DNA from 2 places in the Cobetia sp. cqz5-12 genome. Region 1 is predicted to be linked to the other one. Evidence: predicted binding sites of a transcription regulator. Region 1 holds the regulator's gene; the other holds the start of a gene.

Region 1 (5,183 bases):
GCGCGTCAACAGCACCTTCGAGGCAGCGCCTGCCAGCGATGAATGAACCTGCCGGGCTGGCGGCCTTCGCGCCATGACCCGCGCCGCAATACCTTATTCTCTGCCGCTCGATGGCATCATTGCTCGGGCGGCGACCCCGTCATGCCAAGGAGCCACCATGACTTCCACGACTCGCAAGCCCTTGACGGCCTGTCGCCAGACCCTCAACAGCGGTGTCATGGCGCTCTGCCTGGCACTGGGCATGTCCACCTTCGCCCCGGCCGCCATGGCGCTGGACAGCGATGCCAGCCAGCCGATCAACATCGCCGCGGACGCCCTGTCTCTCGATGACAAGGCCGGTACCGCCACTTACACCGGTCAGGTGGAGATGCGCCAGGGCAGCATGAAACTCGATGCCAGCCGCGTCGATATCAGCCGCGCCGGTAGCGGTGAGATCTCGCTGGTCAAGGCCACCGGCAAGCGTGCCTACCTGGAACAGCAACCCGCGCCCGACGAGAAGCTGGTCAAGGGCTGGGCCGACACCATCCGCTACCATGCACTGGAGCGTCGCGTGGAGCTGGTCGGCAATGCGCGGCTCGAAAAAGGCGATGACACCTTCGAAGGCGGCTACGTGGAGTACTTCCTCGACAAGCGCCAGGTGAACGCCAACAACAGCAAGACGGCACAGCAGACCGAAGGCGGTCGCGTGCACATGACTCTGACGCCGCGTGGCGCCAATGCCAGCAAGGAAAACTGAGTCATGACTGCTACTCCGCGTACGCTGAGCGCTCGCCATCTGGCCAAGGCCTACAAGGGCCGCAAGGTGGTCAAGGACATCTCGCTGGAGATCCGCCAGGGCGACATCGTCGGCCTGCTGGGCCCCAACGGCGCCGGCAAGACGACCTCGTTCTACATGATCGTCGGGCTGGTGCGCGCCGATGCCGGCAACGTCTCCATCGATGACAAGGACCTCTCCGCTGCCGCCATGCATCAGCGTGCACGCGCCGGCATCGGCTATCTGCCGCAGGAGGCATCGATCTTCCGCAAGCTGTCGGTGGCCGACAACATCATGGCGATTCTGGAGACCCGCAAGGACCTGGATCGCAATGGCCGCAAGGCACGCCTTGAAGAGTTGCTCGAGGAATTCAGCATCACGCACATCCGCGCCAGCGCCGGCATGAGCCTGTCCGGCGGGGAGCGTCGACGGGTCGAGATCGCCCGGGCACTGGCCACCGAGCCGGACTTCGTGCTGCTCGATGAGCCCTTTGCCGGCGTCGACCCCATCTCGGTGGGCGAGATCAAGAGCATCGTGCGCCAACTGCGCGATCGTGGCATCGGCGTGCTGATCACCGACCACAACGTGCGCGAGACACTCGATATCTGCGATACCGCCTATATCGTCGGCGATGGCCAGATCATCGCCCACGGTGACGCAGACTCCATCCTGGCCAACCAGCAGGTGCGCGACGTCTACCTGGGCCACGAGTTCAAGCTCTAGGGTCAGCAGATACGCTGAGCCCCACCGGAGGCGAAAGCTTCAAAAGCCGCTGCGTGATTTTATCGCGTAGCGGCTTTTTCATGTCTGACATCAGACGCATGCATGACGTCCATACCACCTTGGTGGAAACATGGCATGCAAGTTGCTTGAATATTCACGGCAACCACTTGTCAGTGCCCCGAGTCACGGTATAGCGTAGTAAGCACGTTCCTTTGCCGTGAATTGACTGACTCCATGAAACCCACCCTGCAACTCCGCCTCGGCACCTCGCTGACCATGACGCCGCAGCTTCAGCAAGCGATCCAGCTGCTGCAGCTGTCGACGCTCGACCTGCGTCAGGAGATTCAGCAAGCCCTCGAGTCCAACCCCATGTTGGAGCTCGACGAGGACTACGAGTCGCTGGATGTCGTCGAGACACAGGATTCGAGCGAGATCTCCACTGCCGACTCCTCGAGCGAGATTCCCGAGGAATACCCCCTCGACAGTGACTGGTCGGACCTCTACCAGGACCACGCCGGTAGCCTGACCAGCTCCGGCAGTGGCAGCGGGAGCGAAGAAGGGCCGGACTTCGATCGCAATACCAGTGTCGAGAGCCTGCAGGACCACCTGCGCTGGCAGCTGGCAATGACCGACCTCGATGGTCGTGAACGCCAGATGGCGGAGAGCCTGATCGATGCCGTCGACGGAGCAGGCTATCTGAGCCTGTCACTCGACGAGCTGGTCGATGGCCTGCGCGGCCAGGGTCTACCCGGCCTCAAGGCCTCCGAGCTCGAGCAGGTATTGTTGCGTCTGCAGCAGTTCGACCCGACCGGCGTCTTCGCCCGTGATCTGCGCGAGTGCCTGCTGCTGCAACTGGCACTGTTGCCGGATGACCTGCCGCTGCTGGCGCAGGCGCGACGCCTGGTACGTCAATTCCTCGAGGCACTGGGCAACGATGACCGCAAGCTGCTAAAGCGCCGCCTGAGCCTTGACGATGACGAGCTGGATCACGTCATCCGCCTGGTGCGCGCGCTCGACCCGCGTCCGGCATCCGCCTGGGGCGAGCCCGCCAGCGATTACGTGATCCCTGATCTGCTGGTGCGTCATACCCGCCACGGCTGGCAGGTCGAGCTCAACCCGGAAGCGCTGCCCAAGCTGCGCATCCAGCCGGAATACGCCGCGCTGATCAAGCGTGCCGACAAGTCCGCCGACAACACCTTCCTCAAGGACAACCTGCAGGAAGCGCGCTGGCTGATGAAGAGCCTGTCATCGCGCAATGACACCCTGCTCAAGGTCGGCCGCGAGATCATGGCGCGCCAGATCGACTTCCTCGAGCAAGGCGAGGAAGGCATGAAGCCGCTGATTCTGGCCAACATCGCCGAAGTGGTCGAGATGCACGAGTCGACCATCTCGCGGGTCACGACCCAGAAGTATATCCACACCCCGCGCGGCGTCTTCGAGCTCAAGTTCTTCTTCTCGAGCCAGGTCGGTGGCAGTGGCAGTGGCGACGCCCACTCAAGCACCGCCATTCGTGCCCGTATCCGCAAGCTGATCGCGGAAGAGCCGGCCCGCAAACCTCTCTCCGACTCTCGACTGGTCGATCTGCTCGCCAGCGATGGCATCGAGGTCGCACGCCGTACCGTGGCCAAGTATCGCGAGGCGATGGGCATCCCGTCCTCCAGCGAGCGCAAGCGTCTGGCCTGACGCGACACCTGCGGCTGCCATGCCCTCACCTCTACAGTGGCAGCCGCCGCCAACTTCAAGTGCTGGATCTTCCGCTCGCCAGCTTATGACTTCGCGGGTATCAGGCGCCTGTCGCGCGCCCTGTCACCCCGTCAACCGCTCGTCAATGCCCCATCATGGCCAATGACGGAGCACAGGATGATGGCAAAAATCTGCCGCTCCGGTAGTGCCATTCTACGTCAATCGCATGTTTTTAAAGTCACTTTTGCGCCTATTGCACGTGGATGACACTTGGTGACCTCTCCGACAGGCTGCTTGCTCCACGCAATCGAAGCGCCTGAAAGGCGACGTACATGCAGGGATTGGCGACGAAAACGCGCCTTCTTGCGCGTCTTTCACGCACCACCCATCAGACGCTCCCTTGAAGTCCACTCCGTTACCCCTCACTGAGTTGAAGACAAGCACTGAGCCACGATGCAGCGCAGCGTTGATCTTTGCGCAAAGCTTGGGCATTGTCGGTACAGACGCTCACGACATCTGACGCCACTGGCAAGGGTGCGAAAACATCACCAGACGGTGGCCGTCAAGCCTGTTGCAGAGCGTCCGATCAGGGTTTGCTCGTAGTCAAAAAGGGTTACAATTGAATGGCAACCCGCTGGATAAAGGAGCGTGTCCATGCAAGTGAATATCACCGGGCATCATGTGGAACTTACCGATCCTCTCCGCGATTACGTCAACGAGAAGCTCGCTCGCCTCGAACGGCATTACGACAACATCACCAATGTTCAGGTGACACTGTCGATCGAGAAGGAGCGCCAGCAGGCTGCCTGCACCTTGCACGCGGCAGGCGCTGACCTCCACGCCCTGGCAGAAGACCCCAACATGTACGCTGCCATCGACGCGCTCGCCGACAAGCTGGATCGCCAGCTGGTCAAACACAAGGAAAAGTCCCAGGCTCGCTCTCAGGGCACCGGGACCCGTTGACCTTCAGCCATGACACTTGATCAGATCCTTCCCCCCGAGCGCACGCTCTACGGCGTCCCCGGGGGGAGCAAGAAGCGGGTGCTTGAATTCTTCAGCACCTTCATCGCACAGAACATTCCCAGCCTGGATAGTCAGGAAGTCTTCTCGCGCCTGATCGGGCGCGAGAGACTGGGGTCGACCGGCATTGGCCACGGTGTGGCCGTGCCCCATGCACGCAGCCCGCATTGCAAGACGCCAATCGCTGCGTTTCTGAAGCTCGGTGAACCCATCGACTTCGATGCCATCGACGGAGAACCCATCGATCTGCTGTTCGTGCTGCTGGTACCTGAGGAAGCGGATGAGACCCATCTGACGCTGCTCGGGCAGGTCGCGGAATTGCTCAATTCCCCGACCAATCGCTCGGCTCTGCGCCAGGCAGACAGCCAGCGTGCACTCTTTGAGGCATTGACCCAAGCCATCGCCGAATTACCGGCGCGCTGAATGACAGGCCCGGACATCGTCCGGGCTTTCGTCTTGCTGGCCTTCCATCGGCCGACGTACAGCGCACTGATAGCGGGCAGCCTTCTGCCCCACCCCTGCATTCTTTCGACGTTGACCTCGCCCTTGGAGAGCACTTCATGAAGATCGTGATCATCAGCGGCCGCTCCGGCTCCGGGAAGTCCATCGCGCTCCAGGCGCTGGAAGATATTGGCTACTATGCCATCGACAATCTGCCCGGCATGCTGCTGGCACCACTGGTCGATCAGCTCGAAAAGGACAGCCCGGCGCGCCGGCGCATCGCGGTCTCCATCGATGCCCGCAACCTGCCGGAAGCCTTGACCCGCTTCCCCGAATTGCTCGACAGCGTCCGCCAGAGCGGCATGGACGTCCAGGTCGTCTACCTGACCACCGATTCACGAGTGCTGCTGGAACGCTACTCGGCGACCCGTCGTCGTCACCCTCTGACGCGCGACAACGACCACACCCTGGCCGAGGCCATCGAGATCGAGCAGAAGACGCTCGCTCCCATTCGCCAGAAGGCCGATCTGGTCATTGACTCGACCAACCTGAGCGTGCACGA
Region 2 (5,183 bases), 960 kb from region 1:
CCAATCACTTTACCCGCTTGCTCAGCCACCCAGATGCGGTCATGGCGTGACGCCAACAGGTGCTGCAGTCGTTGCAGGATCAACGCATCATCGTCGTGGGGCAGATAGCCCAGTGCGGATGCAACGCGTGAAATTCCCAGGGCATCCTCGGGTGTGGCAAGGCGAATCTTCATGGATGTTGTCCAGTCCCCATGACGATGATGATGGATGTTCGAGGGGCTCATTCGTCAGAGAGGCTCATTCATCGTCGTAGTGAATGATCGACAGCAGCTGGATCGGCACCTCGTTCAATTTCTCGGGACCATGCGGCACTCCGGCATCGAAGGCCAGGCTGTCACCGGGCCCCATGTCATAGAACTTGTCTCCATGACGGTAGGTGAGGTTGCCGGAAAGCAGGTAGATGAATTCATGCCCGGCATGACAGAAGTTGGGGAAGACTTCGCTGGCATCATCCATGGTGATCAGGAAGGGTTCGTAGCGCTTCTTGGGGCCTTGTTTGTAGCTCAACAGTTGATAGGCATGGCCGACTTCCGTGCCGGTGCGTACCACCTGCATGCCTTGCCCGGCCTTGATGTGCTGGGCACCACGCCCATTGACATCGTAATCGCTGAACAGCTTCGAGATCGGCAGGCTCAAGGCATTGCACAGCTTGTTGAGGGTATCGAGGCTGGTGGACACCTGGGCGTTCTCCACCTTGCTGATCATGCCCTGACTGACACCGGCGATACGCGATACATCGGAAATCTTGTAGCCCTGCGAGACTCGCTGCTGCTTGAGCGCGCGCGCAATGTGCTGCTCAAGTCCCAGGCGCGTCTCGTCGGCTGCCGCGGTGATGGTCTCTTTCACCTCGGACTGCGCGGCAGGTTCTGCGGTCAGCGACGCGGTTTTCGTCTCAGTCGCTTTCGTGTCCGGCGCTGTCGGTTGAGGTGTGTCGGAGGAATGGGAGGATTCTCGCGGCATGGATAACTCCTGTGGCGGAGGTGGATGCGATAGGGATGAGCAGGCGGGACAAGAAACGCGTCCTTGTGGGAGTCATTGCGCGTCACCCGCGTGCGGATATCGGGTGAGATTATCAAGTTTACCGCCACCCCTCATCCACGTTGGTGGCCAGTCCTCGCGGCAAGCATGCCTCAGCCTGACTCCATGGCAGTGATGCAAGAGGCCTCCTCGACGCCATGCCGAGGAGGCCTCTCAGGTTTCACGCTATCCAGCATCGCGCGATTCGCGCTGTTGCCTCGGGGCTTTGGCTATTGCCTCGAGGTTGTGGCGTGCGATCAGCCGCGCGCCAGTCGCTTGGCCTTTTCCGGGTCATCGAAGGGCAGGGAATGACTGATGGCCGAGAGGCTGGTCTCGCCGTCAGTGCCGGTCTTGAGGGTCAGCGGGGTGCCATGCTCGGCATAGCCGGGTTCGAGACGTGCCAGCGCCATGGAGCGATCGCTCAGACGCGAGTACATGCCCTGGGTGATGACACCGACGCACTTGCCATCGGCGTAGATCTTGTCACCGATCTGGGCGACGTCTTTCGAGTCCAGCAGCACGCCGAAGACCTTGACGCGCTCCTTGCCCTGCAGCGCGAAGTGTTCGCTGGCGCCACGGAATTCGGTCTTGCCCGGTGAGACGGTGAAGTCCAGGCCCAGCTCCCATAGGGTGTCGCCCACCGGCTGGTCGGGATACGGGTAGGTTTCGGAATTGTCCGCCGGGTAGAACAGCAGGTGGCTCTCGACCCGCAGCCAGTCAAGGGTGCCGAAGCTGCACGGCTTGATGCCCATGTCGGCGCCATCTTCGAGAATCTGTTCCCACAGAGAGGGAGCGTCCTTGGCCTTGCAGAAGATCTCGTAGCCCCGCTCGCCGGTGTAGCCGGTGCGCGAGATCATCACGTGGTAGCCGAACAGCTGGGTCTGCAGATGGTGGAAGTAACGCAGCTCACGGATGCCCGGCACGTGACGCTCAAGGAAATCCACCGCGACCGGCCCCTGCAGTGACATGTCATGCATGTCGTCATCGAAGGTCAGGCTGACGGCACGCCCCAGGGCACTCTTGGCCAGCATTTCATTCGCGGTGCCCGTGCCGTGCACCACGAGGTAGGAGTTCGGTGCCAGGCAATAGACGATGCAGTCGTCGACGAACTTGCCGGCCTCATTCAAGACGCTGGCATACACCGATTTGCCCGGATACAGCTTGGACATGTCCCGCGTGGTGACGTAATCCAGCACGGCCTGGGCGTGAGGGCCATTGCAGTGGATCTTCTTGAGCCCCGAGACATCCATCAGACCGGCGCGGGTGCGAATGGTCTCGTGGTCATCGGCCGTGTCCGAGACGGCGTAATTCCAGGCGGTGCCCATGCCATTCCAGTCTTCAAGCTCCGCGCCCAGCTTGCGGTGTTGTTCGGCCAGTGCCGAGATGCGCCATGAATTCGCCATGCGTCCCTTTCTCCTGTGAGTCGTGCTGCCTAGCGTAGATGGGTAGTGCCGTAGTCCTGCTGATGTTGACGAAGATGGCGCGCAAGACGCGCATCCGCCGCAGGAAGTGTTGTTGTTCTTTCGCCTCTTCCGGCGCCTCTTCAGGCGCTTAACAAGGGCTTGTGCCTGTTGCTTGCCTTGCCTGATCGCACGAGGGTCGATTCTTGAAAGGAAAGAAACATTCCTCATGGTTAAGCAAGGGGCTTGCCAATTCCGTCAAAGGCCATGGCCACGGCAGCTCTTGAGCGAGTCAGGCGCCGCTTGGCAGCACGAATTCGGGCGTGAATATCAGCGCTTTGCGTCATGCTGGTGCGAAGAGGGAGCTCTGGGCACCGAAATGATGCCTATTTCGAGAAACGAGCAGGAATTTACTCAGGATCACCTGGCGTTTTCTATGGGGTAAAACGAGCTGGGAAAATAAATTCCCATGCAAAACAAGAGGTTGATGAAAAGTTCTGGGTGGCAACTGGCGAAATGGCATGCTGCATGCTTTTCTTTGGGGGAAATAAAGTTGACCAGCAGGAATCACAAAAACTCGTTTCATCCGCTATCTTGACGTGGCGAGTCACCACAAGGGGTCAGGTTTCCCGGGGTGGCAGACAGTGTCGAGGGAGATGGAACCCGGTCCGCTCTCAGAGGAAACCCAGATGTCACCCGAAAACGCGCAACAGTTCATCAAGGATCAAGACATTCGCTATCTGCTCGCGCAGTTCGTGGATATTCATGGCGCTGCCAAGACGAAGTCCGTGCCGGCCAATTGCCTGATGGATGTGGTCGAGAAGGGCGCGGGCTTTGCCGGCTTCGCCGTCAGTGGTCTCGGCATGTCGCCGGAGGGGCCGGACTTCATGGCGCGGGGTGATCTGAGCTCTCTGTCGCTGGTGCCGTGGCAACCGGGCTATGCGCGCATGGCCTGTGATGGCTACGTCAACGGCGAACCGTTCGCCAATGACAGTCGTGTGGTGCTGCTCAAGCAGCTGGAGCGCCTGAAGGAGAAGGGCTGGACGCTCAATACCGGGCTGGAGCCGGAATTCTCGCTGTTCCGCCGGGGGGAAGCGGGTGAGCTGTTGCCGGTGGACGAGAGCGATACCCTCGCCAAGCCCTGCTATGACTACAAGGGCCTGTCGCGTTCGCGTGAATTCCTCGAACGGCTGGTCGAATCGCTGCAGGCGGTGGACTTCGACGTCTATCAGATCGATCACGAGGACGCCAACGGCCAGTTCGAGATCAACTACACCTACAGCGATGCGCTGACCTCGGCAGACCGCTTCACCTTCGTGCGCATGGCCGCCGGCGAGATCGCCAATGACCTGGGCATGGTGTGCTCCTTCATGCCCAAGCCGCTGGCGGACCGCCCGGGCAATGGCATGCACTTCCACCTGTCCGTGTGTGATGACACCGGCCGCAACCTGTTCGGCGATGACTCCGACGCCCAGGGCATGGGCCTGTCACCGCTGGCGTACCACTTCCTCGGCGGACTGCTGGCGCATGCCCCGGCGCTGTGTGCCTTTGCCGCGCCGACCGTCAATTCCTACAAGCGTCTGGTCGGGGGTGGCAGCACCAGCGGCGCGACCTGGGCGCCAGTCTTCGTCGCCTACGGGGACAACAACCGCTCGGCCATGGTGCGTGTGCCCTACGGTCGCCTCGAGTTCCGCCTGCCGGACGCCGGCTGCAACCCCTATCTCGTGCACGCCGCCATCATCGCGGCGGGGCTGGATGGCGTGGCGCGCAAGCTGGACCCGGGCACGCCCCACAACATCAATCTCTACTCGCTGACCCCGAGCGAATGCGCCGAGAAGGGCATCGAGAAGCTGCCGCAGAATCTGGCCCTGGCCATCGATGCGCTCGAGGCGGACAGCATTCTGCGCGAGAGCCTGGGCGAGGGGATCTGCGCCGAGTTCATGCGCCTCAAGCGCGAGGAATGGCTGGATTACAACGCGCAGGTCAGTGCCTGGGAAGTCCAGCGCTACGCCGAATTCTTCTGATCTCATCCGGCGGCGCTCGCGGATCTCGCGGGTCATGTCAGACGAGGGTCGCCACTGTCACCACCACGCTCAAGACATCAGGCAGGAGACGTCTCCTGCCCGTGAGAGGACATCACCATGTGTGGAATCGTAGGGCTTTATCTCAAGAACCCGGCGCTGGAATCGCGCCTGGGGGAGCTGTTCGAGCCGATGTTGATCGCGATGACCGATCGCGGCCCGGACAGCGCCGGCTTCGCCATCTATGGCGATGAATTTGATGCTGGCATCAAGCTGACGCTGCAAAGCGATGGTGCCGATGAGGATTGGGAGGCGATCGCCAAGGGCCTGGGCGAGCAGGTCGGCACGGTGGCGGACTGGTTCAGCAATGCCAGTGTCGCGGTATTCAAGATCGCCGGGGAAGAGAGTGCCGTGCGCAGCTGGCTTGCCGACAGCGCCCCGCAGATTCGCGTGCTGAGCGTGGGGCAGAGCATCGAGATCCTCAAGGCGGTGGGCCTGCCGGCACATATCGCCAGCCTCTATGGCCTCAAGGGCATGCAGGGCAGCCACATCATCGGCCATACCCGCATGGCGACCGAAAGCGCCGTGACCCTGCAGGGCAGCCACCCGTTCTCCACCGGGCGTGATCTGTGCCTGGTCCACAATGGCTCGCTGTCCAACCACAACTGGCTGCGCACCAAGCTCAAGCGTGAGGGCATTAGCTTCGAGACCGACAACGATTCCGAAGTCGCCGCCGGCTACCTGA

What was found. The regulator sigma-54, encoded in region 1, starts transcription at its own class of promoters, with help from an activator protein. The targets are predictions, from matches to a motif close to TGGCACNNNNNTTGCTNT.
Region 2: a site for sigma-54 is predicted at 2,652-2,669, ahead of F8A90_RS07525 (aminomethyltransferase family protein). Genes of this name have one in related genera too.

Annotation. Positions count from the first base shown of each region.
Region 1 is NZ_CP044522.1:803,066-808,248, reverse strand. Features, by position in the region: gene lptC (LPS export ABC transporter periplasmic protein LptC) at 1-46, shown strand, start outside; gene lptA (lipopolysaccharide transport periplasmic protein LptA) at 158-736, shown strand; gene lptB (LPS export ABC transporter ATP-binding protein) at 740-1,477, shown strand; gene F8A90_RS03415 (RNA polymerase factor sigma-54) at 1,712-3,160, shown strand; gene hpf (ribosome hibernation-promoting factor, HPF/YfiA family) at 3,815-4,123, shown strand; gene F8A90_RS03405 (PTS sugar transporter subunit IIA) at 4,133-4,603, shown strand; gene rapZ (RNase adapter RapZ) at 4,741-5,183, shown strand, end outside.
Region 2 is NZ_CP044522.1:1,759,732-1,764,914, forward strand. Features, by position in the region: gene F8A90_RS07515 (GNAT family N-acetyltransferase) at 1-173, opposite strand, end outside; gene F8A90_RS07520 (helix-turn-helix domain-containing protein) at 238-960, opposite strand; gene F8A90_RS07525 (aminomethyltransferase family protein) at 1,275-2,420, opposite strand; gene glnT (type III glutamate--ammonia ligase) at 3,107-4,441, shown strand; gene F8A90_RS07535 (class II glutamine amidotransferase) at 4,559-5,183, shown strand, end outside.